Regions from separate parts of the Streptomyces sp. NPDC059256 genome, predicted to be linked through region 1. Evidence: riboswitches for the same ligand, from Rfam matches in the RefSeq annotation. Region 1 holds a riboswitch; the other holds the start of a gene.

What was found. A riboswitch is a leader RNA that binds a small molecule or an ion and turns the genes downstream of it on or off. The one in region 1 is predicted to bind S-adenosylmethionine.
Region 2: it holds a riboswitch for S-adenosylmethionine, as region 1 does, so the genes downstream of both, ACFXJL_RS14180 (aminotransferase class V-fold PLP-dependent enzyme) here and thrC (threonine synthase) in region 1, are expected to answer to the same signal.

What each region holds. Positions count from the first base shown of each region.
Region 1 is NZ_JBHYZO010000004.1:109,851-124,112, forward strand. Features, by position in the region: gene ACFXJL_RS12005 (ROK family protein) at 1-596, opposite strand, end outside; gene ACFXJL_RS12010 (SIS domain-containing protein) at 1,670-2,569, opposite strand; gene ACFXJL_RS12015 (extracellular solute-binding protein) at 2,902-4,176, shown strand; gene ACFXJL_RS12020 (DUF3263 domain-containing protein) at 4,289-4,546, shown strand; gene otsB (trehalose-phosphatase) at 4,556-5,404, shown strand; gene ACFXJL_RS12030 (trehalose-6-phosphate synthase) at 5,414-6,823, opposite strand; gene ACFXJL_RS12035 (hypothetical protein) at 7,829-8,026, opposite strand; gene ACFXJL_RS12040 (glucosyl-3-phosphoglycerate synthase) at 8,065-9,009, opposite strand; SAM riboswitch class I at 9,177-9,389, shown strand; gene thrC (threonine synthase) at 9,407-10,690, shown strand; gene ACFXJL_RS12050 (MoaD/ThiS family protein) at 10,717-10,992, shown strand; gene ACFXJL_RS12055 (cold-shock protein) at 11,429-11,632, shown strand; gene groL (chaperonin GroEL) at 12,430-14,052, shown strand.
Region 2 is NZ_JBHYZO010000005.1:53,560-67,821, forward strand. Features, by position in the region: gene ACFXJL_RS14160 (c-type cytochrome) at 1-492, shown strand, start outside; gene ACFXJL_RS14165 (Rieske 2Fe-2S domain-containing protein) at 489-1,568, shown strand; gene ACFXJL_RS14170 (cytochrome bc complex cytochrome b subunit) at 1,565-3,205, shown strand; gene trpD (anthranilate phosphoribosyltransferase) at 3,333-4,397, shown strand; SAM riboswitch class IV at 4,542-4,659, shown strand; gene ACFXJL_RS14180 (aminotransferase class V-fold PLP-dependent enzyme) at 4,862-6,274, shown strand; gene ACFXJL_RS14185 (glycerate kinase) at 6,217-7,440, opposite strand; gene ACFXJL_RS14190 (SLC13 family permease) at 7,476-8,888, opposite strand; gene ACFXJL_RS14195 (response regulator transcription factor) at 9,133-9,795, opposite strand; gene ACFXJL_RS14200 (ATP-binding protein) at 9,792-11,252, opposite strand; gene ACFXJL_RS14205 (small secreted hydrophilic protein) at 11,242-11,565, opposite strand; gene ACFXJL_RS14210 (Lrp/AsnC family transcriptional regulator) at 11,725-12,006, opposite strand; gene ACFXJL_RS14215 (rhomboid family intramembrane serine protease) at 12,003-12,740, opposite strand; gene ACFXJL_RS14220 (hypothetical protein) at 12,953-13,198, shown strand; gene ACFXJL_RS14225 (NYN domain-containing protein) at 13,241-14,262, shown strand, end outside.

The DNA.
Region 1 (14,262 bases):
TTGGCCCAGGCGCGGGTGACGGCCGCTGCGGAGGCGAGTGTTTCCAGACAGCCGCGCTGCCCACAGCCGCAGTGCGGTCCGTCGGGCCGCACGATGACATGGCCGATCTCGCCCGCGTACCCGTGGGCGCCGGCTTCTATGGTGCCGCCGATGCCGATGGCACCGGCGATGCCGGTGCCCAGGGGCACGAACAGGAAGCGATCGGCGCCCTGCCCGGCTCCGATACGGCCTTCGGCGAGCCCGCCGGTGCGGACGTCGTGGCCGAGGGCGACGGGGATGCCTGCGAGTCGGTCGCTCAGGATCGAACGCAGGGGTACGTCACGCCAGCCGAGGTTGGTTGCGTAGACGGCGACGCCGAGCTCGGAGTCGACGATTCCGGGGACGGCGACACCTGCGGCGAGTGCGGGTTCTCCCAACTGCTCCTTGCCATGGGTGCGAAGGTCGTCGGCGAAGTCGAGGATGGACTGGACGACGGCATCAGGCCCACGGTCTCGCTTCGTGGCGCGGCGGGCCTCATAGAGGAGGGTCCCGTCCACCCCGACGAGGGCGGCCTTCATGCCGGTGCCGCCCACATCCAGGGCGATGACGTGTCTCACGTGGACAGTCTGGCGCGAGAGACACCGAAAGGTCTAGTCCACTAGCTGTGATTGTTGCGGGCCCGTACAAAACCGAACGGATGGGGTTGGGTGGGGTGTGGGGTGGTTTGTCTTGATCGATTAACGCTGTTGTGGGTGGGGGTGGTGGGGTGTGGGGGGCGGGTGAGGTTGGGGCTGTGAGTCTTGGCTGTTTGCGGGTGGGGCCCGTGTGTGGGTTTCCGCCTTGGGGGGTGGCGGGGTTCCGTCCTCAAGCGCCGGACGGGCTGGGCTTGGTCCGGGGGTGGGGGTCTTAGCTGTTTCCGGGTGGGGCCTGTGCGTGGGTTTCCGCCTTGGGGGGCGGGGGGTTCCGTCCTCAAGCGCCGGACGGGCTGGGGGGTCCGGGTGCGGGGTTTGGGTTGGTGCGGGTGGTGGGGGTGCTTTCGGGCGTGACTCCTCAGCGCCGGCGGCCAGCTGCTGATCCGTAGGTGACAGCCCTGAAGCCGCCGACGCTTCCGGGGACACCCCCTGCGCGCCCCCAGAACATCAACCAGCTCCGCCTGCCCCTGGCTCATGCATAGGTCGGGCTCAGGCCGGGTGCTACCCAATACCGCAACCAGGTCTGCTTGCCCCCGGTCCATCCATAGGCCGGGCTCAGGGTGCGCGCTAGCCAACACCGCAACCAGGTCTGCTTGCCCCCGGCTCGTCCATAGGTCGGGCTCAGGGTGCGCGCTACCCAAATACCGCAACCGGGCATGCCTGCCCCGGGCCCTGTCCACGGGTGCTCAGGACGGGCGCCCAGTGGCGCAACCAGGTCTGCCCGGCCCTGGATCGTCCATAAATCGGGAAGTCGGGCTCAGGACGGGTGTACCAGTGGCGCAACTGGCTCTGCCATGGCCCTGGCCATGGGGTGAGCCTCGGTGGGGAGTGTTCCCCCGGGGCGTGGATCAAGCTCCGGCCCCGGGGAGGAAAGTTTGCGGGTCCAAAAAGAGGGCGGGCCCATCCGCGAGTCGGGGCCAGGGGGAGCGGTCGGCGGGCTGTGGATCGGGCTTGGGGCCCGGCTCTGCCCGGTGGGGCAGGGCCGGGGGTGGGGTGGGTTAGGGCTGGGGGAGGATCACGCTGCGGGTGAGGTTGCGGGGGCGGTCGGGGTCGTAGCCCTTTGACTCCGCGAGCTCCACCGCCAGTCGCTGGGCGCGCACCAGGTCTGCCAGGGGGTCCACTCCCCGGTTGGCCACCAGGGTCCCCCCGACCCCGGCGACATCCACCGATAGACCCTCTGGCAGCTCGCCGAAGACCCAGGCCACCCGTCCCGGGCCGGTGATGGCGATCGGTCCGTGGCGGTACTCCATTGCCGGATACGCCTCGGTCCAGGCCCCCGCCGCCTCACGCATCTTCAAACCGGCCTCCAGGGCGAGACCGTAGGTCCATCCCCGGCCCAGGAAGGTCCACTGCTCCGCTCCCAACACCCCGTCCGGCAGCGGTTCCGTCACGGCCAGTTCCGCGTCCACCGCGGCTTCGGCGATCGACTTCACTCCGGGAATCTCACCGAGGCCGGCCCGCAGGAAGGCCAGAGCCGTGGTCGCGAAACGGGTCTGGACCACTGATTCCTCGTCCGCCCAGTCCAGTACGGCCACCGTGTCCGCCGCCTCCATCACGGGCGTTGCGGGGTCGGCGGTGAGAGCCACCGTCGGGACGTGTCCCTTCAGCTGCTGGAGGAGTTCCAGGACTTCAGTGGTGGTACCGGACCGGGTGATGGCCACGACACGGTCGTACGTCCGTCCCGACGGGAACTCCGATGACGCAAATGCATCGGTCTCGCCGAGCCCCGCGGCCTCGCGCAGAGCGGCGTAGGCGATGGCCATGAACCAGGAGGTGCCGCACCCCGTCACGGCCACTCGCTCGCCCGACCGGGGTAGTCCATCGAAGGTTTTGGCGGTTTCTGCCGCGCGTCGCCAGCAATTGGGCTGGGTGACTATCTCAGCTGCGGTACGGGACATGTGGCATGGCTCCTAGCGACGTACATGCTGTTCTCGGACCGGCACCCAGTCGTGATGGCGACGACGTGCCGATATGTGCTTAGCAGCCCAACACACACACGAGCAACGACCGCCACTTTGGGCACATCTTTCTGAAAGGTTCCTTCGGAAGAGACGTTGCAAAAGTGAGATCAGAGGGCGTAGACCACTGAAGGTTTCATGGTGGAAAATCGCTGCTCATCTCTGGGGCCTCAATGAGGTCGCGAGGGGCGCCACGGGGGCATAAACGGGGGCGCCACGGGGAGCGGACCGGAGTAAATCCAGCCATCAGTACCAATAGTGGGGGAAGAGCTGTGCAACGGCACTTCTTGAGACTGACCGCGGCGACGGCCGCACTAGGCATGGCGGTCGCCTTGGCGGGGTGTAGCGCATCGGGCGAAGCCGATGTGGTCACCCTGAAATTGATCGCCGCTGACTACGACGTCAACGGCGGTCACAGCAGCCGTGCTTACTGGGACGGCGTCGTTCACAAGTTCGAAGCAGCGCACTCCGACATCAATGTGGAAGTCCAGATCGAGTCCTGGACCAATATCGATCGTAAGGTCGCCGAGCTGGTCAAGGCTGGTGAGGCTCCCGACATCGCCCAAATCGGTGCGTACGCCGACTACGCAGCCGGTGACAAGCTCTACACCGCCGATGAACTCCTCTCCATCCCCATCCAATCGAACTTCCTCGCCCCCCTTGTCGCCGCGGGCAAGCAGCGACGCGTGCATTACGGACTTCCGTTTACAGCCTCCACTCGAATGCTCTTCTACAACAAGGAGCACTTCAAGAAGGCAGGCATAGTCAAGCCCCCGCAGACCTGGGAGGAGCTGGGCAAAGCGGCACAGCTCCTGAAGGCCAACACCAAGGTCAGCTATCCCATTGCGCTCCCCCTCGGGCCGGAGGAGGCCCAGGCCGAGACCATGGTGTGGCTCCTCGGCGCAGGGAGCAACGGCTACGTCGACCCCAGCGGTGTCTACGACATTGACTCCGAGGACAACACGGCAGCCCTTGAGTGGCTGAAGTCCGACCTGGTCGACCAGAAGCTCACCGGTCCAGTGGCTCCCGGCAAGTTGAACCGCAAGGAGGCGTTCGCCGCCTTCACGCGGGGCGAAGTCGGCATGCTCAACGGCCATCCCTCCTTGATGAAGTCCGCCAGGGCCGCCGGCGTCGACGTCGGCATGGTGACCACGCCCAGCCGCGTCGGACGGTCGAGGTCGACCATGGGCGTGGCCGACTGGATCATGGGCTTCAAGCAGAACGGGCACCAGACCGAGATAGGCGACTTCCTCAACTTCCTCTTCACCGACGAGAACGTCCTCGCCTTCGCCGCCCAGAACGCCCTGCTGCCCGTCACGGTTTCCGCGTCGGAAGCCATGGAGGCCGACCCGAATCACCAGGACCTGAAGCAGTTCCTCGACGAGCTGCCGGAGTCGGTGCTGCCCCCGGTCGACAAGACGTCCTGGGCGACCGTCAGCGAGGAGCTCAAGCAGAACATCGGAAACGCGGTGAAGCCCGGCGGCAGCCCCCGTCAGGTCCTGGAGCACATAGCCCAGAAGGCCCGCGAGGCACAGCAACGGGAGTAGCCGAGCCTCCCCGACATCGCTCCTTCGGTCCTTCGCGCTGATCGAGCGGGCCGTCGACCCGGCGCAACCGGGTGAGGGGCGGGGGGAGGCGTCCGCCGATAGGTTGGATCGTATGACCGACGATCAGGCCGCCTCCCCCGGTCCCACCGAGCTCTCCGAGCGCGATCGGGCGGTGCTCGCGATGGAGCGCCGCTCCTGGCCTGGGCCCGGCGCCAAGGAACGGGCCATCAGGGAGGACCTGGGGATCTCTCCGACCCGCTACTACCAGCTTCTCAACGCCCTCCTCGACGATCGGCGGGCACTCGCCCACGACCCGATCACCGTCAATCGCCTGCGCCGGATCAGAGACGCACAACGCGCCCGCCGATAGGGTCGGAGCATGGGCAGCTCTCCGCACGCGCACTCCCTGCCGTCGCCGTCGACGCCCGCGGGCCGTGAAGGTCTCGCCGCGCTTCTGGCCAGACCGCACAAGGCCGTCGTCGCTCTCGACTTCGACGGCACACTCGCCGAGATCGTTCCCGACCCCGAGCGCGCACGCGCCCACCCGGGCGCCGTACCCGCACTGGCGCAACTGGCGCCCAAGGTCGCCTCCGTCGCCGTGGTCACCGGCCGCCCCGCGGGCGTCGCCGTTCGCTACGGAGGCTTCGCCGGGGTGTCGGGCCTCGATCACCTCGTCGTCCTCGGGCACTACGGATCAGAACGCTGGGACGCCGTTTCCGGCACCGTGAACACACCCGCACCACATCTGGGCGTCGCCGCCGTACGATCCGAACTGCCCGGGTTCCTCGACAGCATCGGTGCCTGGCAGGGCACCTGGATCGAGGAGAAGGGCCAGGCGGTGGCGGTCCACACCCGCCGTGCCAGCGACCCGCAGGGAGCCTTCGAGGCCCTGCGCGAACCACTGGCCACCCTCGCGGCCCGCCACGGTCTGATCCTGGAACCGGGCCGGATGGTGCTGGAGATCCGCCCACCTGGCATGGACAAGGGCGTCGCTCTCGCCGACTACGTACGCGAGGTCGACGCCGAAGCCGTCCTCTACGCCGGTGACGACCTGGGCGACCTGCCCGCGTTCGCGGCCGTGGAGAAGCTCCGCTCGGACGGCCTGCCCGGACTGCTCGTGTGCAGCGGCAGCGCGGAAGTCCCCGAACTGGCCGAACGGGCAGACCTCCTCCTTCCGGGTCCGGCCGCCGTTGTCGACTTCCTCGCCGCCCTGGCGGAGAGCCTGTAGCAGCGCCGATCAGCGCTGCTGGCGCAAGGCGTCCAACTGGTCGAGGAACCACCGCTGCGGCGGCAGCGCCGTCGCAGCGGCGGCCAGTCGGGCAGTGCGGCGGGAGCGCTCGGTGGCGGGCATGGTCAGCGCCTCGTGCAGGGCCTCCGCCGTGCCGGTCACGTCATAGGGATTGACCGTGATCGCGTCCTCGCCGAGCTCCTCATGGGCGCCCGCCTCTCGTGACAGCACCAGGGCGCAGCCCGCATCCGACACCACCGGGATCTCCTTCGCGACCAGGTTCATGCCATCGCGAATGGGGTTGACCAGCGCCACGTCAGCCAAGCGGTACGCGGCCAGAGAACGTGCGAAGTCGTCCTTCACATGCAGGACGACCGGGTTCCAGCCGTCCGTTCCGAATTCGGCGTTGATCGCATCGGCGACCCGTTGGACCTCGGCCGTGTAGTCGCGGTAGACCGACAGGTCCTGGCGGGAGGGGTACGCGAACGCCACGTGCACCACGCGCTCGCGCCATTCGCTCCTGGTGTTCAGCAGCTCCCGGTAGGCCAGGAGTCCGCGCACGATGTTCTTGGACAACTCGGTGCGGTCGACGCGCACGATGGTTCGACGGTCCGTCCCCTCCGGCCCGATCTGCTGCCGAAGGTCGGCCAGACGCTCGTCCACATCGGGCCGGTGCGCCCGCTCGCGTAGGAACTCCGCGTCCGCGCCGAGCCCGTGCACTCCGATGTCGGTGCCCTTGAGCGCCTCTGCTCCCAGCAATTCCGTACAGCACTGCGCGAAGGCATCTGCCCAACGGCGGGTCAGGAAGCAGGTTCGATCGGCGCCCAGCAGCCCGCGCAGCAGCTGACGGGAGATGTCGTCGGGCAGCAACCGGAAGTAGTCCACCGGGGCCCAGGGGGTGTGCGAGAAGTGACCGATCTTGAGATCGGGCCGCAGCGCGCGGAGCATCCCGGGGACGAGGGCCAGATGGTAGTCCTGCACCAGGACCGCGGCACCTTCGCCAGCACGGTCGGCGAGGGCCTGCGCAAAGGCGCGGTTGTACTGCTCGTACGCACCCCACTGCCGCCGGAACTCCAGGTCGAAGACCGGCTCCAGCGGGGTTTGGTAGAGCATGTGGTTGATGAACCAGAGCACGGAGTTGGCGATGCCGTTGTAGGCGTCGTGGTGGATGTCCGCGTCGATGTCGAGCATGAGGACGCCCTGCTCACCGACACCGCGACGCACCGCCTCCCGGTCACCGTCACCGAGGGCTGAGCACACCCACAGGGCGTCGGCCTCCGATCCGATGGCGGAGAGCCCGGAAACCAGACCACCGCCTCCACGCCGCGAGTCGAGGGTCCCGTCATCCCGGACGGTGTAGGAGATGGGGCCGCGGTTCGACGCGACGAGGATCTGGGCAGCTGAGTGCTCGGAGACCATGTCGCGAACCTAGCCCGTCCCGTAAACCCCCAAACGTGCGTTCGCCCTCAAGAGTCCCCCCTCACCACAACTGGCTCAATCCCTCCCCCACCCCTGGCCACCACACGGGCCAGGGGCCAAGCAGACCTGGACCCGTAGAACTTCCCCCTCAAGCTCCAAGCTTGATCCACGGCCCGGGGCCCACCCCCCATCCATAGCTGAACCTACGGACGGGACCGTGGGCAGGCATGCCTGGTTGCGTCACTGGGCGCCCATGATGAGCCCGACTCGCGGACGGGGAGGGGGCGAACAGCACCAGTTGCGCCACTGGGCACCCATCCTGAGCCTGACTTACGGATGGGCTAGGGGCAGACGTGTCTGGTTGCGGTATTGGGGCGCGCCCGAAGCCGAACCTATGGGGGGGAGACGGGGGCAGGCATGCCTGGTTACTCCACCAAGCGCCCGCCCTGAGCCCGACTTGTGGACGGGGCGGGGGTAGGCGGAGGCAGTTGCGCCACCGAGCGCCCATCCTGAGCCCGACTTATGGACCGGCCAGGGGCAGACGTGCCTGGTTGCGGTATTGGGGGCGCGCAGGGGGTGTCCCCGGAAGCGTCGGCGGCTTCAGGGCTGTCACCGACGGATCAGCCGCTGGCCGCCGGCGCTGAGGAGTCACGCCCGAAAGCACCCCCACCACCCGCACCAACCCAAACCCCGCACCCGGACCACCTCAGCCCGTCCGGCGCTTGAGGACGGAACCCCCCGCCCCCCAGGGCGGAAACCCACACACGAGCCCCACCCGGAAACAGCTAGGACCCGCAGCCCCGGACCACCTCAGCCCGTCCGGCGTTTGAGGACGGAACCCTCCGCCCCCCCAGGGCGGAAACCCACGCACGGGCTCCACCCGGTAACAGCTAGGCCCCGCAGCGCCGGACCACCCTCAGCCCGTCCGGCGCTTGAGGACGGAACCCCCCGCCCCCCAGGGCGGAAACCCACGCACGAGCCCCACCCGGAAACAGCTAGGACCCCTCACCCCTTGCGCCGCCCCCGTGCCGCCGCCACCGCCACCACCCCCGCCGCCGTCAGGCTCAATGCCAGCCCGCCCAGAAGCCAGAGGCGTTCCGTGGCAGGGCTGCTCGCCGGGCTCGTGGGGGCGGCGGCACCCACGATGGCGACAACGATGACGAAGATTCCGGTGCCTCTCAGTACATGACGTCTAAAGTTCATAAATAGGATAGTCATCACTGAAGTGGTGCTAGTCATCGCTATGCGGCGCGACGCGCCGCATACTCACCGATCTCGCGCATCGGCGGACGCTCCTCCGTGTCCACCGGATGGGTCCGCGGCACGAACCCCTTCTCGCCACGTTCGAACTGCGTCAGCGCCGGCCGTACCAAGTGACCTCGGGAAAGCCGAAGTTGGGCCGTCCGGTAGATCGCCGCCGCCATCCGGCCGAGTGCCTGGCCGTCCTGGTGGCGGTGTTTGCGGGAGCCGACGTCCACCTGCGCCAGACTGTCGAGCCCGACCGTGTGCAGTGCGTCCACGAGGAGCCCCAGCTCCACCCCGTAACCAACGGGGAACGGGAGCCGCTCCAGCAGGGAGCGCCGTGCCGCGTACTCGCCGCCGAGCGGCTGAACGAATCCGGCCAGGGCCGGCCAGTGCAGATTCAGCAGCGGGCGGGCCACCAACTCGGTCACCCGACCGCCCTGACCTGCGAGCTCACCCAGCGGGCGGTCGTACATCGCCTTGACGAAGTGCACCTCGGGCTCGGTCAGCAACGGGCCCACGATCCCGGACACGAAATCCGCCGAGAACTCCCTGAGGTCCGCGTCCACAAAGCAGACGATGTCACCGTGCGTCACCATGAGGGAGCGCCAGAGCACCTCGCCCTTGCCGGCCACCGCAGGGATCCGGGGCAGGATCGTGTCCCGGTGCACCACGCGTGCCCCCGCCGCCGCCGCGACTTCGGCCGTACGGTCCGTGGAGCCCGAGTCGATCACCACCAGCTCGTCGACGAGCGGCAGCGCCTCCATCAATTCACGTCGGATGACGGTCGCGATCTCGCCGACCGTCGCCTCTTCGTTCAGGGCGGGAAGGACCACACTGACGGTGGTTCCCGATGCGCGTTTCGCCGCCATCATCCGGGCCAGCGGGCGGTCGGCTGCCGACCAGGAACGCCTGGTCAGCCAGCGCTCCACCTCTTCCAGCACGTTCGCCACTCCTGCACTTTGTGATCCATCTCGCGGTTCGGACGACTATCTCAACAGTCCGGGCGTTCGGTTACAGTCTTGAGCAACGCTGAAGCCCGGCGCACGTCGGGGTGATGCGTACACCGGTGCGGAGCGATCACCGCCCCGCATGATCAACAACCGAATACCGCTCATCCAGAGGGGCAGAGGGATACGGCCCGTTGAAGCCCCGGCAACCCTCCAGCCGGTCTCCGTCGCATTAAGAGTCGCCGCCACCCGCAGACAGTTCCGTACGGACACTGTCCGTCGTGCGAGGCAGCCGATTCAGCGCCGCGAGGCTCCCGGCTCGGGAAGGTGCCAAATCCGTCTCATGGCGAAATGCGTCATGAGGAAGATGAGGAGAAAGGGCCTCGCCTCCATGGCTGTGCAGACTGTCGCAGACAACACCACGCTCGATCTCGGACCCGCCGCGGCGCTTTCCTGTCGCGAGTGCGGCGAGCGTTTCGAACTCGGCCCGATCTTCGCCTGCGCCTCGTGCTTCGGGCCGCTGGAAGTCGCCTACGACCTTCCGACGGGCGACCCCGAGGGGCTGCGCAAGCGGATCGAAGCGGGCCCGGACAGCATCTGGCGGTACGCACCGCTGCTGCCCGTCCCCGCCGACGTGGCGGACAAGCCCAATCTCAACCCCGGCTTCACCAAGCTCGTGAAGGCTGACAACCTCGCCCGCGAACTCGGTGTGACCGGCTCGCTCCACATCAAGGACGACTCCGGCAACCCGACCCACTCCTTCAAGGACCGGGTCGTCGCCATCGCCGTGGAGGCCGCTCGCGCCTTCGGCTTCACCACACTGTCCTGCTCCTCCACCGGCAACCTCGCGGGTGCGGTCGGCGCTGCGGCGGCTCGCGCCGGGCTGCGCTCCTGCGTCTTCATCCCGCACGACCTGGAGCAGGGCAAGGTCGTCATGGCCGCGGTCTACGGCGGTGAGCTGGTCGGCATCGAGGGCAACTACGACGACGTCAACCGCTTCTGCTCCGAACTGATCGGTGACCCGCTCGGTGAGGGCTGGGGCTTCGTCAACGTCAACCTCCGCCCGTACTACGGCGAGGGCTCCAAGACCCTCGCGTACGAGATCTGCGAGCAGCTCGGCTGGCGGCTGCCCGACCAGATCGTGATCCCGATCGCCTCCGGCTCCCAGCTCACCAAGATCGACAAGGGGTTCCAGGAGCTGATCAAGCTAGGGCTCGTCGAGGACCGCCCGTACAAGATCTTCGGTGCCCAGGCCGAGGGCTGCTCCCCGGTGTCCGCGGCCTTCAAGGCCGGGCACGACGTGGTGCGCCCGGTGAAGCCGGACACCATCGCCAAGTCCCTGGCGATCGGCAACCCCGCCGACGGCCCGTACGTCCTGGACATCGCCCGTCGCACGGGCGGTGCCGTCGAGGACGTCAACGACGAGCAGATCGTGGACGCGATCAAGCTGTTGGCCCGTACCGAGGGCATCTTCGCGGAGACCGCGGGCGGCGTGACCGTCGGAGTGACGCGCAAGCTCATCGACAGCGGCCTGCTCGACCCCTCGCTCACTACGGTCGTCCTCAACACCGGTGACGGCCTCAAGACCCTGGACGCCGTCGCCCCGACCACCGGCCCTTCGGCGACCATTCGCCCGAGCCTGGACGCCTTCCGCGCCGCCGGCCTGGCCAACTGACCAACGGATCACTGGGAGACCCGAAGATGAGCGTCAACGTCCGCATCCCGACCATTCTGCGCACCTACACGGGCGGCAAGTCCGAGGTCCCGGCCGAGGGGGCGACCCTCTCCGAGGTGATCGCGGACCTGGAGAAGAATCACGCGGGCATCGCTGCGCGCGTCCTGGACGACCAGGGCAAGCTGCGGCGCTTCGTCAACGTCTATGTGAACGATGACGACGTCCGCTTTGAGCAGGGACTGGAGACGGCGACCCCGGACGGTGCGGGCATCTCCATCATCCCCGCCGTGGCCGGTGGCTAATTACGCAACGTCATTTCAATTGCCCCCTCCGTGAGAGAAACGGAGGGGGCAATTCTGCATGGTTGAGCGCGATACAGTTGGGGAAGGCCCCTCCGCTGCTCCCGTCGGTCGAGCAACAGAATGCGCCCCAGCTCCGATAAGAAACAGCCAATGTGCTTCGGGGATTTGTCTCATAAGTCTTCTTTGTCGGGCCCGACTTGCCCCGGAATTTCTTGAATTCATATCAATTTCCCGTTAGCTGAGCCTGCGAATTGTCGTCCGATTGACCTGTTGCAGAGGGCAGTTGGGCAGATACATTCAGCCGCGGTCGACGCGTTCCGGCGCACGCCTATGAAGTCACCTCGCCACTCCGGCGAGGAAAACCGAATCAGGTGAGGTCTGACCCGGGTCCGCGAAGTGCGGTCCTGCGCAAGGGCCAGTAATAGGGGAGTTAGGCATGGCTCAGGGCACCGTCAAGTGGTTCAACGCGGAGAAGGGCTACGGCTTCATCGCGGTCGACGGTGGTGCGGATGTTTTCGTCCACTACAGCGCGATTCAGATGGACGGCTACCGCACCCTGGAGGAGGGTCAACGAGTCGAGTTCGAGATCTCGCAGGGGCAGAAGGGTCCGCAGGCGGACATGGTCAAGCTCGCGGTCTGACTCCGCGGCAACTGCGACGCGATCGGCCACCGACGCGCTCATCTATATGTACATGGGGTCCACATCCCGCCGGGGGGTGTGGGCCCCATGTGCGTGCCCGGACACCGTCCCGTACACCGGCACCGTGATGAGCGGTCGGCCCGATGTGCGCGGGTGGACACCGCTGTGTGCCCCGCGCACCGGTGGGCCCGCTCGTGCCCCGTCGACCGGTCTTTGCATCCGCACCCCACCCCCGGCCGCGAGCGTCGAAGCGCGCCGTCGGCAGCCCTCCGCCGCCCGCACCCATGACGCTCACGGACTTGCCTCCTCGTGCCTTCACCGAGGACCGGCCGTGCCCCCTCCCAGCCGCCCCCTCAGGTCAGGCACGCCGACCTCCGCAGGCCCTCGATTTCGGCCGTGTCGGTCATGGAGCGCGGTGCCCGGACTGTGCGGGGAACGGTCGAACGCCATCACGCCGCCGTCATGGAACTCCCGTCCAAGACGGCTTCAACACCCCCCGCGCTCCGCCACGACACCCCGTACCACCAGGGCGCATGCAGCGAAGGGCACCCCGTGCACGGCTGATTTCGGGGGGGTAGCGCGGGGGGTGGTTCTCTCGAAGGCGCTTGCACTCGAAGGGGGCGAGTGCTAATCATTGGCGTTAGCACTCTCCGGGTGAGAGTGACAAAAAGAAGGACCGGGTCGGTGAGGCCCGCAAGCCGGACGGTACAGAAAACCATCCGGCTGGCAGGCCGTCCGTCGCGGGCGCCAGCGCGGTCCCCCAGAGCTTCCCACCCAGTCCGTGGAGGACACTTCACATGGCAAAGATCATCGCGTTCGACGAGGAGGCACGGCGCGGCCTTGAGCGCGGGATGAACCAGCTCGCCGACGCCGTCAAGGTCACCCTCGGTCCCAAGGGCCGTAACGTCGTCCTTGAGAAGAAGTGGGGCGCGCCCACGATCACCAACGATGGTGTGTCCATCGCCAAGGAGATCGAGCTGGAGGACCCGTACGAGAAGATCGGCGCCGAGCTGGTCAAGGAAGTCGCCAAGAAGACGGATGACGTCGCTGGCGACGGAACGACCACCGCCACCGTTCTGGCTCAGGCGCTCGTGCGCGAGGGGCTGCGCAACGTCGCTGCCGGCGCCAACCCGATGGCCCTCAAGCGCGGTATCGAGAAGGCCGTCGAGGCCGTCTCCGGTGCTCTCCTTGAGCAGGCCAAGGACGTGGAGACCAAGGAGCAGATCGCTTCGACCGCCTCCATCTCCGCCGCTGACACCCAGATCGGCGAGCTCATCGCCGAGGCCATGGACAAGGTCGGCAAGGAAGGCGTCATCACCGTCGAGGAGTCCCAGACCTTCGGTCTGGAGCTTGAGCTCACCGAAGGCATGCGCTTCGACAAGGGCTACATCTCGGCTTACTTCGCCACCGACATGGAGCGTATGGAGGCGTCGCTCGACGACCCGTACATCCTGATCGTCAACTCCAAGATCGCCAGCGTCAAGGACCTGCTGCCGCTCCTGGAGAAGGTCATGCAGTCCGGCAAGCCGCTGCTGATCATCGCCGAGGACGTCGAGGGCGAGGCCCTGTCCACGCTGCTCGTCAACAAGATCAAGGGCGTCTTCAAGTCCGTGGCCGTCAAGGCTCCGGGCTTCGGCGACCGCCGCAAGGCGATGCTGAACGACATCGCCATCCTCACCGGCGGCACGGTCATCTCGGAAGAGGTCGGCCTCAAGCTGGAGAACACCGGTCTCGACCTCCTGGGCAACGCCCGCAAGGTCGTCATCACCAAGGACGAGACCACCATCGTCGACGGTGCCGGTGACAGCGACCAGGTCGCCGGTCGGGTCAACCAGATCCGTGCCGAGATCGAGGGCTCCGACTCCGACTACGACCGCGAGAAGCTCCAGGAGCGCCTTGCGAAGCTGGCCGGCGGCGTGGCCGTCATCAAGGCCGGTGCCGCGACCGAGGTCGAGCTCAAGGAGCGCAAGCACCGCATCGAGGACGCCGTTCGCAACGCGAAGGCGGCCGTCGAGGAGGGCATCGTCGCCGGTGGCGGCGTGGCTCTGCTCCAGGCCACCTCGGTGTTCGAGAAGCTGGACCTCGAAGGTGACGAGGCGACCGGCGCCAACGCCGTGCGGCTCGCCCTGGAGGCCCCGCTGAAGCAGATCGCCGTCAACGCCGGCCTTGAGGGTGGCGTCGTCGTCGAGAAGGTTCGCAACCTCACCCCGGGTCACGGTCTCAACGCCGCGACCGGTGAGTACGTGGACATGATCGCCGAGGGCATCCTCGACCCGGCGAAGGTGACCCGCTCGGCGCTTCAGAACGCCGCGTCGATCGCCGCGCTGTTCCTCACCACCGAGGCTGTCATCGCTGACAAGCCCGAGAAGGCGTCCGCCGGTGCTCCCGGTGGCATGCCCGGCGGTGACATGGACTTCTGATCCTTCTGAGGATCGGTAGCCCGGTACGTACGAAGGGCGGTACCCCAACTCCCAGGGGGTGCCGCCCTTCGGCATGTCTGCGGGTCTGAGTATCCGCGTGTCTGCATGGGGCCGGGTGCCCTGTGGGCCCGGGTGTCTGCATGGGGCCGGGTGTGCCCGCTCAGGGGAACCCCAGGCCGGCCGAGGGGACTTCTCCGGTGCCCTCGTTCA
Region 2 (14,262 bases), on a different contig from region 1:
AACATCTACACGCAGGCCCAGATCGACCAGCTGGCCGCGTACGTTGCTTCCTTCGGTGCCGGTCCGATCACACCCACCGAGAAGCAGTACAGCGCCAAGGGTGCTGACATCGCCAACGGTGGCGACCTGTTCCGCACCAACTGCGCCCAGTGCCACAACTTCACTGGCAAGGGCGGCGCGCTGACCGACGGCAAGTACGCCCCCACCTTGGAGGGGGTGAGCGCCAAGCACATCTACGAGGCCATGCAGACCGGCCCGCAGAACATGCCTTCCTTCCCCGACGGGGTGATGCCGGAGAAGGAGAAGCAGGACATCATCGCTTACGTCGAGGCCATGAACGACCCCAACAAGTCGTCCAGCCCCGGCGGTCTCTCGCTGGGTGGGCTCGGGCCCGTCAGCGAGGGCCTGTTCGCCTGGGTCTTCGGACTGGGTGCGTTGATCGCAGTTGCCGTCTGGGTCGCGGCCCACACCGCTAAGGCCAAGAAGTCATGAGTAGCCAAGACATTCCAGAAGAGAACCTGCCGCAAGAGCAGGGCGCTGCGCACGGCGCGGCGGGGCACGGGAACACCGCCGTGGCCCAGCGCGCGGACGACAATCCGTTCGCCGATCCGGGGCTGCCGGCCCACAAGCCGCGCATACAGGACATCGACGAGAGGGCCGCCAAGCGGTCCGAGCGCGCGGTGGCCCTGATGTTCACGCTCTCGATGCTCTCGACCATCGCCTTCATCGCGTGCTTCGTGATCTTCCCCGTGGACAAGCTCGTCTACATCTGGCCCTTCGGCCGGGTGAGCGCGCTGAACTTCTCGCTCGGCCTCACGCTCGGTGGCGCCCTCTTCTTCATCGGCGCGGGCGCGGTCCACTGGGCCCGCACCCTGATGTCCGATCAGGAAGTCGCCGACGAGCGTCACCCGATCGCAGCGTCCCCCGAGGTCAAGGCCCAGGTCATGGCCGACTGGGCGGCGGGCAACGAGGAGTCCGGCTTCGGCCGGCGCAAGCTGATCCGCAACACGATGTTCGGTGCGATGGCGCTGGTGCCGCTCTCCGGAGTGGTCCTGCTGCGCGACCTCGGCCCGCTGCCGGAGAAGAAGCTCCGCACCACGCTCTGGGCCAAGGGCAAGCAGCTCATCAACATGAACACGATGGAGCCGCTGCGTCCCGAGGACATCACCGTCGGTTCGCTGGTCTTCGCCATGCCCGAGGGCCTGGAGATGGACGACCACGAATTCCAGAAGGAGATCGCCAAGGCGGCCCTGATGATCGTCCGGATCCGTCCTGACGACATCAAGGACAAGCGCGAGCTTGAGTGGTCGCACGAGGGCATCGTCGCCTTCTCGAAGATCTGTACGCACGTCGGCTGCCCGATCAGCCTCTACGAGCAGCAGACCCACCACGTGCTCTGCCCGTGCCACCAGTCCACCTTCGACCTCTCCGACGGAGCCCGTGTCATCTTCGGCCCCGCCGGTCACGCCCTCCCGCAGCTGCGGATCGGTGTGAACACCGAGGGCAATCTCGAAGCACTCGGCGACTTCGCGGAGCCGGTCGGACCTTCCTTCTGGGAGCGCGGATGAGCACTACGACAGAGTCCAAGGGCGCTGACAACCAGCGCAAGGCCCCGGCCGGCGAGCGCGTCGCCGACTGGGCGGACGGCCGGCTCGGGATCTACTCCCTGGCCAAGGCCAACATGCGCAAGATCTTCCCGGACCACTGGTCCTTCATGCTCGGTGAGATCTGCCTCTACAGCTTCATCATCATCATCCTCACGGGTGTGTACCTGACGCTGTTCTTCCACCCGTCGATGAACGAGGTGGTCTACCACGGCAGCTACGTGCCCATGCAGGGCGTGCGGATGTCGGAGGCGTACGCCTCCACGCTGGACATCAGCTTCGACGTCCGCGGCGGTCTGCTGATCCGGCAGATCCACCACTGGGCCGCGCTGATCTTCATCGCCGCGATGATGGTCCACATGATGCGCGTCTTCTTCACGGGCGCGTACCGCAAGCCGCGCGAGATCAACTGGCTGTTCGGCTTCCTGCTGCTCGTCCTCGGCATGTTCACCGGTTTCACCGGTTACTCGCTCCCGGACGACCTGCTCTCCGGCACCGGTGTCCGCTTCACCCAGGGCGCGATCCTGTCCGTACCGGTCGTCGGTACGTACATCTCGATGTTCCTGTTCGGCGGGGAGTTCCCAGGCCACGACTTCGTGGCCCGGTTCTACTCGATCCACATCCTGCTACTGCCGGGCATCATGCTCGGACTGCTCGTGGGCCACTTGATCCTGGTCGTCTACCACAAGCACACCCAGTACGCGGGTCCCGGCCGGACCGAGAAGAACGTCGTCGGCATGCCGCTGCTGCCCGTCTACATGGCGAAGGCCGGAGGCTTCTTCTTCCTGGTCTTCGGTGTGATCGCGGCCATCTCCGCGATTGCGACGCTCAACCCGATCTGGGCGCTCGGCCCGTACCGCACCGATCAGGTCTCCACCGGAGCCCAGCCGGACTGGTACATGGGCTTCGCCGAGGGACTGGTCCGAGTGATGCCTGGCTGGGAGATCAACGCCTGGGGTCACACCCTGGCACTCGGTGTGATGGTTCCGCTGTTGGTCTTCCCGCTGGTGCTGGGAGCGATCGCGGTCTATCCGTTCATCGAGTCGTGGGTCACCGGCGACAAGCGCGAGCACCACATCCTGGACCGCCCGCGCAACACCCCGACCCGTACCGGCTTCGGTGTGGCGTGGCTGACCGCGTACTTCATCATGCTCATCGGTGGCGGCAACGACATCGTGGCCACGCACTTCAACCTGTCGATCAACACGATCACCTGGTTCGTCCGCATCTTCTTCTTCGTCGGACCGGTCCTCGCCTTCATCGCCACGAAGCGCATCTGCCTCGGTCTCCAGCGTCGCGACCGCGACAAGGTGCTGCACGGTCGCGAGACCGGCATCATCAAGCGGCTGCCGCACGGTGAGTTCATCGAGGTGCACGAGCCGCTCAGCCAGGGCCAGCTGTACACGCTCACCTCGCACGAGCAGTACCAGCCGCTGGACGCCGGCCCCACGGTCGACGAGAACGGTGTCGAGCGCAAGGTCGGCCCGACCCAGCGGATCAAGGTCAGCCTCAGCAAGGGCTTCTACGGCGAGGGGAACCAGATCCCGAAGCCGACCACAGAGGAGTACAAGGAGATCACGAGCGGCCACGGCCACCACTGATCATCCGTAGCACTCGCTGATCGCCACAGCAGGAGCCCCGTCCAATGATTGGACGGGGCTCTTTGCCGTCCCCGGCGCTGGATAGGGTGGGTCGTATCCATTCAGCCTGTGGACCCTGGAGCGGACCATGAACGTTGTGACCCCGGTTGGCGGCGACAGCGTGGCGGACCTCTCCTGGCCCGTCGTGCTGAACGCCCTCCTCGACAACCGTGACCTCAGTGCCCGTGCCACCGCCTGGGCCATGGACCGCATCCTCAGCGGCGAGGCTACCAATGTGCAGATCGCCGGCCTCGCGGTCGCCCTGCGGGCCAAGGGCGAGACCGTCGAGGAGATCTCCGGTCTCGTGCGGACCATGTACGAGCACGCCCATCTCATCGAAGTGCCCGGCCCGTGCGTCGACATCGTCGGCACCGGGGGTGACGGCGCCAAGACGGTGAACATCTCCACCATGTCCGCGATCGTGGTCGCGGGCGCCGGTGTGAAGGTCGTCAAGCACGGCAATCGCGCCGCTTCGAGCGCCTCCGGCGCCTCGGACGTGCTGGAGAAGCTCGGCGTGAACCTGGAGCTGACCCCGCAGCGGGTCGCCGAGGTGGCCGAGGAAGCGGGCATCACGTTCTGCTTCGCGGTGAAGTTCCATCCGGCGCTGCGCCACGTGGGCGTCGCCCGCAAGGAACTCGGCATCCGAACCGTCTTCAACTTCCTGGGGCCGTTGACCAACCCCGCCCGTGTGATGGCCCAGGCGACCGGGGTCGCGGACGCCCGGATGGCCCCGATCATGGCGGGCGTGCTCGCGGAGCGCGGTTCCTCGGCGCTGGTGTTCCGGGGGGACGACGGTCTCGACGAACTGACGACGACCGCCACCTCGCACGTCTGGGTGGTCCGGGACGGAACGGTCCGCGAGGAGCGGTTCGACCCGCGGGACATCGGCATCGACCTGGTGCCGGTGGAGGCCCTGCGCGGTGCGGACGCCTCGTACAACGCCGATGTGGCGCGCCGGTTGCTGGGCGGTGAGAAGGGGCCGGTGCGGGACGCGGTCCTGTTGAACTCGGCCGCTGCGCTGGTGGCCCAGTCACCGTCGGACGGCACGCTCAACGATCAGTTGGCGGCCGGCCTCGCCCGGGCCGCCGAGGCCATCGACTCAGGGGCCGCCCTCGCCGCGTTGGAGCGCTGGGTGGCCGCCAGCAACGCCTGAAGCCGTGCGCCTCCGGCGGTCGTGTCATGGGGAGATGGCCCCGACACGACCGCCGGCGTACGCCCCGGGCAACCTCCCAGCATGGTGCGTCCGGAATGCGGAACGGGTTGCGGTATCGCGACGCACTGGCATACCGTCTCCTCAGGTCATGAGTGACAGCGATTACGGCCCCGGCCCGCTGTCCGGCAACCCTCCGTCCGTGGCGGGGTGCCCCGGGTGAAGACCAGGCCGTGGGCAGCGAGGCCCGTGGCAAGCGCGGACCCCTGCGAACCCTGGGGTCCTGGTCCTCAAGGGAGCAGTCTCGTGAGCAAGCGAATGCGATAGGGCTCTTCGCCCCTCCTTCAGTACACCTCCACGCGGACATCCCGCGTGCTCTGAGGCAATCCCCGTACAGCGAGGCTCTCTTGCCCTGCCCGCGTACGGGTCATGAAGACACGCCGCCTGTCACCCCGGGAGATTCCGTCATGTCCGCACGCCCGAGCACTTCCGCACGCCCGAACACCACCGCCACCTCCGCTGCGGACACCGATCCCGCCTGTGCAGCCCCGCTCCCCGTGCTCGGCCGGGACGTGACCGTCCCCCTCGTCACCGGGGGCGAAGTCACCTACGCCGCGCTCGACTACGCCGCCAGCGCACCCGCCCTCCAGCGCGTCTGGGACGATGTCGCCGCCTACGCGCCGTACTACGGCAGCGTCCACCGCGGTGCCGGTTACCTCTCCCAACTCTCCACCGACCTGTTCGAGAACAGCCGCCGCACGGTGGCGGAGTTCCTCGACTGCCGCAGCGCCGACCAGGTCGTGTTCACCCGCTCCACCACGGACTCGCTCAACCTCCTCGCCGCCTGCCTGCCCGCCGACTGCCAGGTCTTCGTCTTCGAGACCGAGCACCACGCCTCGCTGCTTCCGTGGCAGGGCGCGCAGGTCACCTACCTCAACGCGCCCCGCACCCCCGACGAGGCCGTCGCCACCCTGGAGCGGGCACTCGCCGACCGCGATCCGTACGGCCCCGCGCTGGTCTGCGTCACCGGAGCGTCCAATGTGACCGGTGAGCTCTGGCCGGTACGCGAACTGACCGCAGCCGCCCACGCCCACGGTGCCCGGATCGTCCTCGACGCCGCCCAACTCGCACCCCACCACCGTGTCTCCGTGAGCGAACTGGACGTCGACTGGGTCGCCTTCTCGGGCCACAAGCTCTACGCGCCCTTCGGTTCGGGCGTCCTCGCAGGTCGTGCCGACTGGCTCCAGGACGCCGAGCCCTACCTCGCGGGCGGCGGCGCCTCCCGTCAGGTCGCCCGCCGCGCCGACGGAGGCGTGGACGTCGAATGGCACACCACGGCCGCCCGCCACGAAGCCGGCTCGCCGAACGTGATCGGTGTCTACGCCATCGCCTCCGCCTGCAAGGCCCTGAGCGAAGAGGGCTTCGACCGGCTCGTCGCCCGTGAGCAGCGCCTCGTCGCCACGGTCCGCGCGGGTCTCGCCGAGGTGCCCGAGGTCAAGGTGCTCTCCCTGTTCGGGGACGAGGCTCCGCGGGTCGGTGTGATCTCCTTCGTCGTCCGGGGCTGGAACAGCTCCCACTTCGCCGCCGCGCTCTCCGCCGAGTACGGCATCGGAGTACGCGACGGGCTCTTCTGCGCTCATCCGCTGGTCCGCACCCTGTTGGGCAGCACCCCGCAGGAGCCGGGTGAGTGCGGCGCACCGGACGAGACCCCCGGCTCGCTCAACGCGATCCGGGTCAGCTTCGGCGCCGGCACCCCTGACGAGCACGTGGAGCGCTTCGTCGGTGCCGTCAAGGAACTCGTTCGTGACGGCGCCCGCTGGAACTACCGGACCGAGGACGGTCGGTGCGTCCCCGACAGGACCACGGCCCCCTCCGTCTGACGATCGTCACCCGCTGACAGGCGGGTTCCGATCAGTACCATCCGCAGGGCGCGCTCGGTGGCGTCGGTGAGGAATTCACCGCCGCGGCCGAGCGCCTCCGTCAGACTGACCGGCGCGGGCAGGATGGAGCCGTACGCGTCCACGCCCACCGAACGCACGTGGTGCGCGCCCTCGCCGATCGTGCCGGCGAGCGCGAGCACCTCACGCCCGTACCGCTTGGCCCGCCTGGCTACCTCCGCGGGCACCTTGCCGCGCGGGGTCTGATGGTCCAGTGCGCCCTCGGCGGTGATCACCAGATCGGCCCGGGCCAGTCGCTCGTCGAGGTCGAGTTGGTCGAGGAGCACGTCGAAGCGGGGCAGCAGTCGGGCCCCGAGGGCGGCGAGTCCGGCGCCGAGCCCGCCGGACGCTCCGGTCCCGGGTCCGCCGAAGAGATCGTCCCGGACCTGGAAGTCACGGGTGAGGACGGTCGCCCAGTGCTCCAGTCCCGCCGAGAGCTGTTCGACCTGTGCGGGGGTGGAGCCCTTCTGCGGACCGAAGACCCGGGCGACCCCGCGTTCCCCGCAGAGCACGTTGAAGGGGTTGCAGGCGACTCGGATCTCGGTGGCGGCCAGTCGCGGATCGAGCGCCGAGGTGTCGATCCGGTCCAGCCGCGCCAGCTCCCGGCCGCCGAGCGGGAGTTCGCGGCCGTCGACGTCGAGCAGTCGTGCTCCCAGGGCCTGGAGCGCGCCCGCGCCGCCGTCGCAGGTGCCGGAGTCCCCACAGCCGACGAGGATGCGGCGGGCGCCCGTGTCGAGTGCCGCCCGGATCAGCTCCCCGACGCCGTAGGTGGTGGTGGCCCCCGGGTCGCGCAGGTCCCGCGGCACCAGGGAGAGCCCGGCGACGGCCGCCATCTCCACCACGGCCGTCGCCTCCCCGTCTCCGAGCAGGGCGAAGTGCGTACCGATCCGATCGCCCGTGGGCCCGGTGGCGGTCAGCCGCACCAGCCGCCCGCCCGACGAGGAGGCCAACGCCTCCGCGGTGCCCTCGCCCCCGTCGACCAGCGGTATCAGATCGATCTCCGCATGGGGGACGACGCGGCGCACGCCTGCTGCGATCGCCCGCGCGGCGGACTGGGCGGAGAGGGATTCCTTGAAGCCGCTCGGGGCGACGGCGAATCGGATCAACACGGTGGGCACTCCTTGAGGGTGAGGGCGAGGGTGTGTCAGCGGACCGGCACGCCGAGGAGCGGCCAGACGGCGACGGCGAAGAGCAGTACGAGGGCCGCGGTCATCGGTGCCAGCACGGCGGACATCCGGAGCAGGTCGCGGGGGGTGTAGGTGGGGACGCCGGGGATCTCGGCGAAGAGGGTCACCGGCTTGGCCGAAGCGGGCAGGGTGTGGCAGAAGCCGGCCGCGGCGGTGGAGGCGAGGGCCGCGGCCACCGGATTGACGCCGGCTCCGACCGCGGCGGCGACCACGAGCGGCACCAGGACCGACGACCGGGCCGAGCGCGACTGGAGGACCAGATGCGCGAGGGTGGACACGGCGACCACGACGGCGAGGAACAGCCACGGCGGCAGATCCAGGGGCACCCCGGACACCAGCCACTTCGCGGCCCCGGAGTCGGCGAGCGCCAGCCCCATGGCCATGGTCGCGGCCATGAAGAGCAGCAGGGCCCACGGCACCGTCTTCAGGGCGTCCTTGAGCCGTACGGTGCCCAGGGCCGGTGAGGCCGCGACGATCGCGCCGATCAGGGCGACGACGGCGGGCGGCACCCGGTGGAGCGGCTCGCTGCACCACAGGACGACGACGGTGGCCAGCAGGACGGCGCAGCGGGTTTCGGCCGCCTCCCACGGGCCCGTGACGGGCCGGTCGCTGTGTTCCTGGATCTCGGCGGGGGTGATGTGCACCGGGCCCTTGCGGTCGGCGCGGCGGGTCGTGGTGAACAGGACCACTTCGGCCGCCAGATGGGAGGAGACGACGGCCAGCGGCAGTCCGAGCAGCAGCCATTCGGTGAAGCCGATGCGTTCCCCCGCGGCCTCCCACAGCACGGACACGGTGATGAGGTGGGCGCCCGCGCCGATCAGGGTGGCCACGGCGGAGAGCAGGATGACGGTGGGGAACAGGAGCGCCAACATGACCACCAGGCGCTTCCGGTCCTGGAGTGCCTTGGCGAGCGCGAGGAAGACGGGCATGGCGAGCGCGGCCCGTCCGGAAGTGGCAGGTACGGCGAACGCCGTGACGACGAGGGCCGCGGTCGTCAGATGCACCAACTGCCGTACGCTGCGGGCCCCTCCGACGAGGAACGCGGCTGCCCGCCCGGCGAGCCCGGTCCTGGCCACGGCGGCGGCCAGGACGAAGGCGCAGATCAGCAGCCAGACCGTGTCGTCTCCCAGGGTGCCGAAGAGGGCGTCGCTGGAGATCACGCCGGTCGCGGTGAGCGCGAGACCGGCCCCGAGGGCGATGTAGGTGTCGTCGATCGGGGTGCCGATCCAGGCGCAGGTCGCCAGGGCGAACACGGCGAGCGTGATGCGGGCGTCGCCGCTCAACTCCGGGAAGTTGCCGGGCACGACGAGCAGTGCGCAGATGCTCAGGGCCACGCAGAGGGTTGCCGCTTGGCGCAGGTTCAAGGTCACGTCATCGAGACTCCGCCTGCGTGGTGAGCGCTTCATGAGCCCTTCATGAAAGGAACTTCACGGAGCGGGGATCAGAGGAATGCGCAGGTCAGAGGGGATTGAGTGAAACTCGGTGTCCATGGTCCGGGTGGGGCCGGGGCGCGGGGGATCGCTGTGGGTGGTGGCCCGCGGGAGGGCGACGGCAGCGCGCAAGGGCACCCCGCCGCTCAGGGGTGCCCGATGGGTTCGTGCGCCGGTGCGCGTGTTATTCCGGCAGTCGGTATCCCATGCCGCGTACGGTCTCCACCCGGTCGGCGCCGAGCTTCTTGCGCAGCGCGCGGACGTAGACGTCCACGATGTTGGAGCCCGGGTCGAAGTCGTAGCCCCAGACGTGGGACAGGATCTGTTCCCGGGACAGGACCTGTCCGGGGTGCCGGAGGAAGAGTTCCAGCAGTACGAACTCACGGGCGGTCAGATCCACCGTCCGCTCACCCGAACGCGCCCTGCGGGTGCGCAGGTCGAGGGTGAGTTCGCCGTTGCGCAGCACCGTCACCTCGGGGGCCCTGGCCGCGGTGCGCAGCCGGAGTCGGACCCGGGCCAGGAGCTCTTCGAACCGGAACGGTTTGGTCATCCAGTCGTCCGCGCCGCCTTCGAGTCCGGCCACGGTGTCGCGTACGGAGTCCCTCGCGGTGAGCACGATGACCGGCACGGAAACCCGGGCCTCGCGTAGTTGGCGCAGTACGGTGAACCCGTCCTTGCCGGGCAGCCCGATGTCCAGGATGACCAGGTCGAAGCCGCCGGTGATCGCGTAGTCGTAGGCGGCTTCTCCGTCGCCGACGGCGCTCGTGGTGAATCCATTGGCCCGCAGGCCCTTTTCGACGAAGGACGCGATGCGCTCCTCGTCCTCGACGATGAGGATGCGGTTCACCGGACGGCCTCCTTCAAGTCCTTCACTTCTCTCGGTTCGTGGAGCACGAGGACGAAGGTCGCCCCGCCGCCTTCGGTGGTACGCAGTTCGACGCGTCCGCCGTGGCCTTCCGCTATGGCCTTCACGATGGCGAGGCCGAGTCCGGCGCCGGTGGCGCGCGATCCTCTGCGGGCGGTGCCGCGCCGGAAGCGCTCGAAGATCACTTCATGGTCCTGGGGCTGGATCCCCGGGCCGGTGTCGGCGACGAAGAGCTCGATCCCGTCGGCGCGGGCGCGCGAGCCGATGCTGACGCGCTGGCCCGGGACGGTGTGCTGGACGGCGTTCTGGGCGAGTTGGACCATGGCCTGGGTGATGCGCTGCGAGTCCAGGAACCCTTCGGCGTCGACGGTCCCGGCGAGTTTCCAGTCACGGTCGCCGAGCGCGCGGGCCTTCACGAACACATCGGCGGTCAGTTCGGCGAGTTGGACCGGTTCAGGGGTGACGAAGTCGGGTCGTTCGGCCTTGGCGAGCAGGAGCAGGTCCTCCACGATCCGGCTCATCCGATCCAACTCCTCCATCACGATCCTGACGGTCTCCTCCCGTTCGACCGGGTCGTCGCCCATGAGTTCCAGATGGCCGCGGACGATCGTGATGGGGGTACGCAGCTCGTGCCCGGCGTCGTCGACGAACTCGCGCTGGGCGGCGAACGCCCGCTCCAGCCGGTCCAGCATGGCGTTGAAGGTCTCGGCGAGCGCCGCTATGTCGTCCCGGCCCTGTACGGGTATGCGCTGGGTCAGATCCTGTTCGGTGAGTTGGGCGGCGGTCGTGCGCACCAGCCTGACCGGGCGCAGTATCCGGCCGGCGACCACCCAGCCGATGCCCGTGGTCATCAGCAGGGCAACCCCCGAGATGGCGATCAGCATGGTGAAGACGTTGCCGGCCTTCTGCTGTTCGCCCTCGGGGTGGAAGGCGACGACGAAGGCGGCCGGTGGATAGCCGGCGCTCGCTCCGATCTCGACCTTCGCCCAGCGGACCTCCCCCTGTCGACGGTGGAGGGTGCCGGTGGCGTTGGTGGACTCGAAGATGGTGTTCAGGGAGCGGGAGTCCTCGGCGAGTGGATGGTCCACCCGGCCCTCGCGGAACTGCATCTTGCGGGCCGGGGCCTGGCCGGAGCGACCGACCAGACCCAGCAGTTCCTCGTCGGGGTCGGCGTACTGGCGCTCCAGGAACAGCCGCAGGAGCGGGTCGGGGTCGGTGAACGGCTGGCCGGTCCGGGGGTCGACCCCGTTGCGCGCGAGGTTGGCGAACTCCTCCGCCTCCTGCGCCAGGAGGTTGTTGATCCGGTGGTCCACGTCCCTCAGGAGGACGCTGCGGGTGGCGGCTGCGACCGCTGTCAGGGCGACCGCCATCACGACGACCAGCCAGAGGAGGATGCGCAGCCGGGCGGAGACCCAGGGGCGTCCGGAATCAGCCGTCATCACCGAAGTCGTCGCCGCCCGGGCCGTCGTCGCCCTGCCCGCCCTGTTCGTTGCCGTCGTCGTGGTTGTCGTCGCCCGACGGGCTCTGGCCGGCGGTGGGGCTCTCGCCGACCGGTGGCGGTGAGACCGTCTCGTCGCTGGGGGAGGGGGGAGCGGTGGGGGGAGGCGCCGACGGGGAACCGCTCTCCAGCTCCACCTTGGGTGGTGCCTTGCGGTCGTCGGGGTTGTCCGTGAGGGCGTAGCTGGTCACCGCGATACCGAGGGGTATCGCGACGACTGCGGCGAGGGTCGCCAGGCGATGCGAGAAAACCATGATGTCGATGGTGGCGCCCCGCAAGTGGCGTCCGGATGAGGCGCAGATGAAGAATTCTTCATGCGGGGTGCGGTTCGTCCGTTGCTGTGAGTGGCGGGAATGGCGGGAATGGCAGGATTGGCGGGAATCAGCGCTCGGGGGAGTGTCTGGGCCGTGGACTCAGGCGTCCAGGCCGATGGCGAAGGCGGCTTCGAGGTCGTGCTGCGAGTAGGTGCGGAACGCCACGTGCGTGTCGGTGGCCTCGACGCCCTCGATCTTGCTGATGCTGCCCGGGATCACATCCGCGAGGTCGTCGTGGCGGGCGACCCGGACCATGGCGATCAGGTCGTAGGTGCCGGTGACCGAGAAGACCTCGCTGACGCTGTCCAGCGCGGCGATCGACTCGGCGATCTCCGGGATGCGGTCCACACTGGTCTTGATGAGCACGATCGCGGTGATCACGGTTGGCTGTCTCCCTCGGCGGCCGTGGTTTGGGTCTTCACTCTAGCCCGGCGCCCATAGCGCACCCAGGCGTAGCAGAAGCCGGTGCCGAAGCCGACGACGTGCGCGAGGTAGGCCACCCCCGGGCCGCCGGTCCCAGCCCCGGAGGCGGCCAGCCACTGCAGGGCGAACCAGAAGACCAGGACGATCCAGGCCGGGAAGCGCAGCGGCAGGAAGAAGAGGAAGGGGAACAGACTGGTGACCCGGGCCTTCGGGAAGAGGAACAGGAAGGCGCCGAGGACTCCCGAGATCGCTCCGGAGGCCCCGACGAGGGTCTGGTCGGAGTCCGCATTGGTGATGGCGTAGGCACAGAGCGCGAGATAGCCGGTGGCCGTGTAGAACACGGCGAACCAGATCGCCCCCATGCGTTCCTCGGTCATCGCGCCGAAGACATGGAGGAACAGCATGTTGCCGAGCAGATGCAGCCAGTTGCCGTGGACGAAGAGTGCCGTGAAGGGCGTCAGCAGCGCGTCGGACGTGCCCGTCATCAGTTCGGCGGGGATGACCCCCCACCTTTCGAAGTACGCGGCCTGGGCGGCGAGCAGGGCGTCCCCCGTGCCGTACGAGGCATTGAGCCCGGATACGGGGCTGATGAGGAAGACCGCACAGCAGATGGCGATCACCCCATGCGTCACCGTGGGCCCTGTCATCACGCCCCGGACCGCCCTGAGGGTCACGCCCCGCCAATCGATCACGGACAGATCATGGCGTAGTGGTCGTGAACGGTACAGAGTGCCTCGCCGTGTTCGGGGGTAGGCGCGAGGCCATAGAGTGACAGGGAGTACACCCGCAGTTCGACGGCGCACCGCGGACCTCGCTTCCGTACCTGGAAATCCGAGACGGGACCATGGAGTCCCGCACCAGTCTCAGCGAAGCCCAGTGAAGTCTGAGAGACAAGGACGGCACGATGACGACGACGGTTCCCCTGCCGACGGCCGGTACCCGCTGGCGCTGCACGCTCTGCGGCAATCTCACCCGCTTCGATGTCACCCGCTCCTCCAAGGTCGTCGAGTACGTCCATCTGGATCTCGCCGGGGAGCCCACGGTCGAGGAACGCCAGGTGCTCAGTGAGACCATCGAGTCCGTGCGCTGCCGCTGGTGCAACGCCGTGGACGAGATCGAACTCGTGGACAGGCCGGGCGCCGGCTCCTGAGGGAGCGGCGCGAGGCGCAGCAGGATAATGGGGTGACGGACCGTGGAGCAGCCTGATAGTGGCGCCGAACCGGCCTCCGCGGCCGGTGGCGCCGCCGAGGCGCTCGACCGACCGTTGCCGGAAGGCGTACGACGCCGGGTCGTGGCCCTGGTGTCGGATGCCTTCGGTGGTCTCACGGTGGGTGAGCTCCCCGCCCAATTGAGACAGTACGTCCGCTTCACTCCCTCGCGGCGCGCCAAGTTCGCCGGCAACGCCATGGCGGCTGCCCTGGAGAGCGACCCCGTCTTCCGCCAGCGCATCGGCGAGCGGCTGACCCTGGCCCAGCCCGAGCTGTGCGGCGCCCTGGCCGCCGGATCGCCGCCCGCTGCCGCCGACCCGCTGGACGTGGCGGCGGCGGCCTACGTGCTGCGCCCCACCGGCTGGGTGAAGCTGGTCGCCGCGGCGGGCGAGGAGGCCCTGCGCGCCGACGCCGAGCGGGCCGACGAGGCGGGACGGCGGGAACTTGAGCGGCTGCGCGAGGAATTGGCCGAGGCGCGGGCCCTGACCAAGAGCGAGACCGAGCGGCTGCGCACCGAACTCGAAACCGCCCGCAAGGAAGCCGAGTCGCTGCGCCGCAAGGTGCGCAGCGCCCAGAGCGACATCAAGCGCGGTGAGGCCGCCCTGCGGCAGGTCGGTGCCGAGATGGAGACCGTCCGTACGGAGGCGACGGCCCAGGTGTCGGCCGCCGAGTCCGAGGCCCGACGGCTGCGGGGGCGGCTCGGTGAGGCCGAGGCGGCCGTGGAGGCGGCCAGACGTGCCGCCAGGGAAGGCAGATCGGTCGAGGACATGCGGCTGCGGCTGCTGCTCGACACCGTCCTGGAGGCGGCCCAGGGGCTGCGCCGGGAGCTGGCGCTGCCGCCGGCGTCCGTCCATCCCGCGGATCTGGTGGATGCGGTGGAGCCCGGTCGGATGTCGCCCAAGGACATCGCGGCGCGGGCGTTGTCGGAGTCCGATCCGGCCCTGCTGGACCAACTGCTGGCCCTGCCGCAGGCCCATCTGGTCGTGGACGGCTACAACGTCACCAA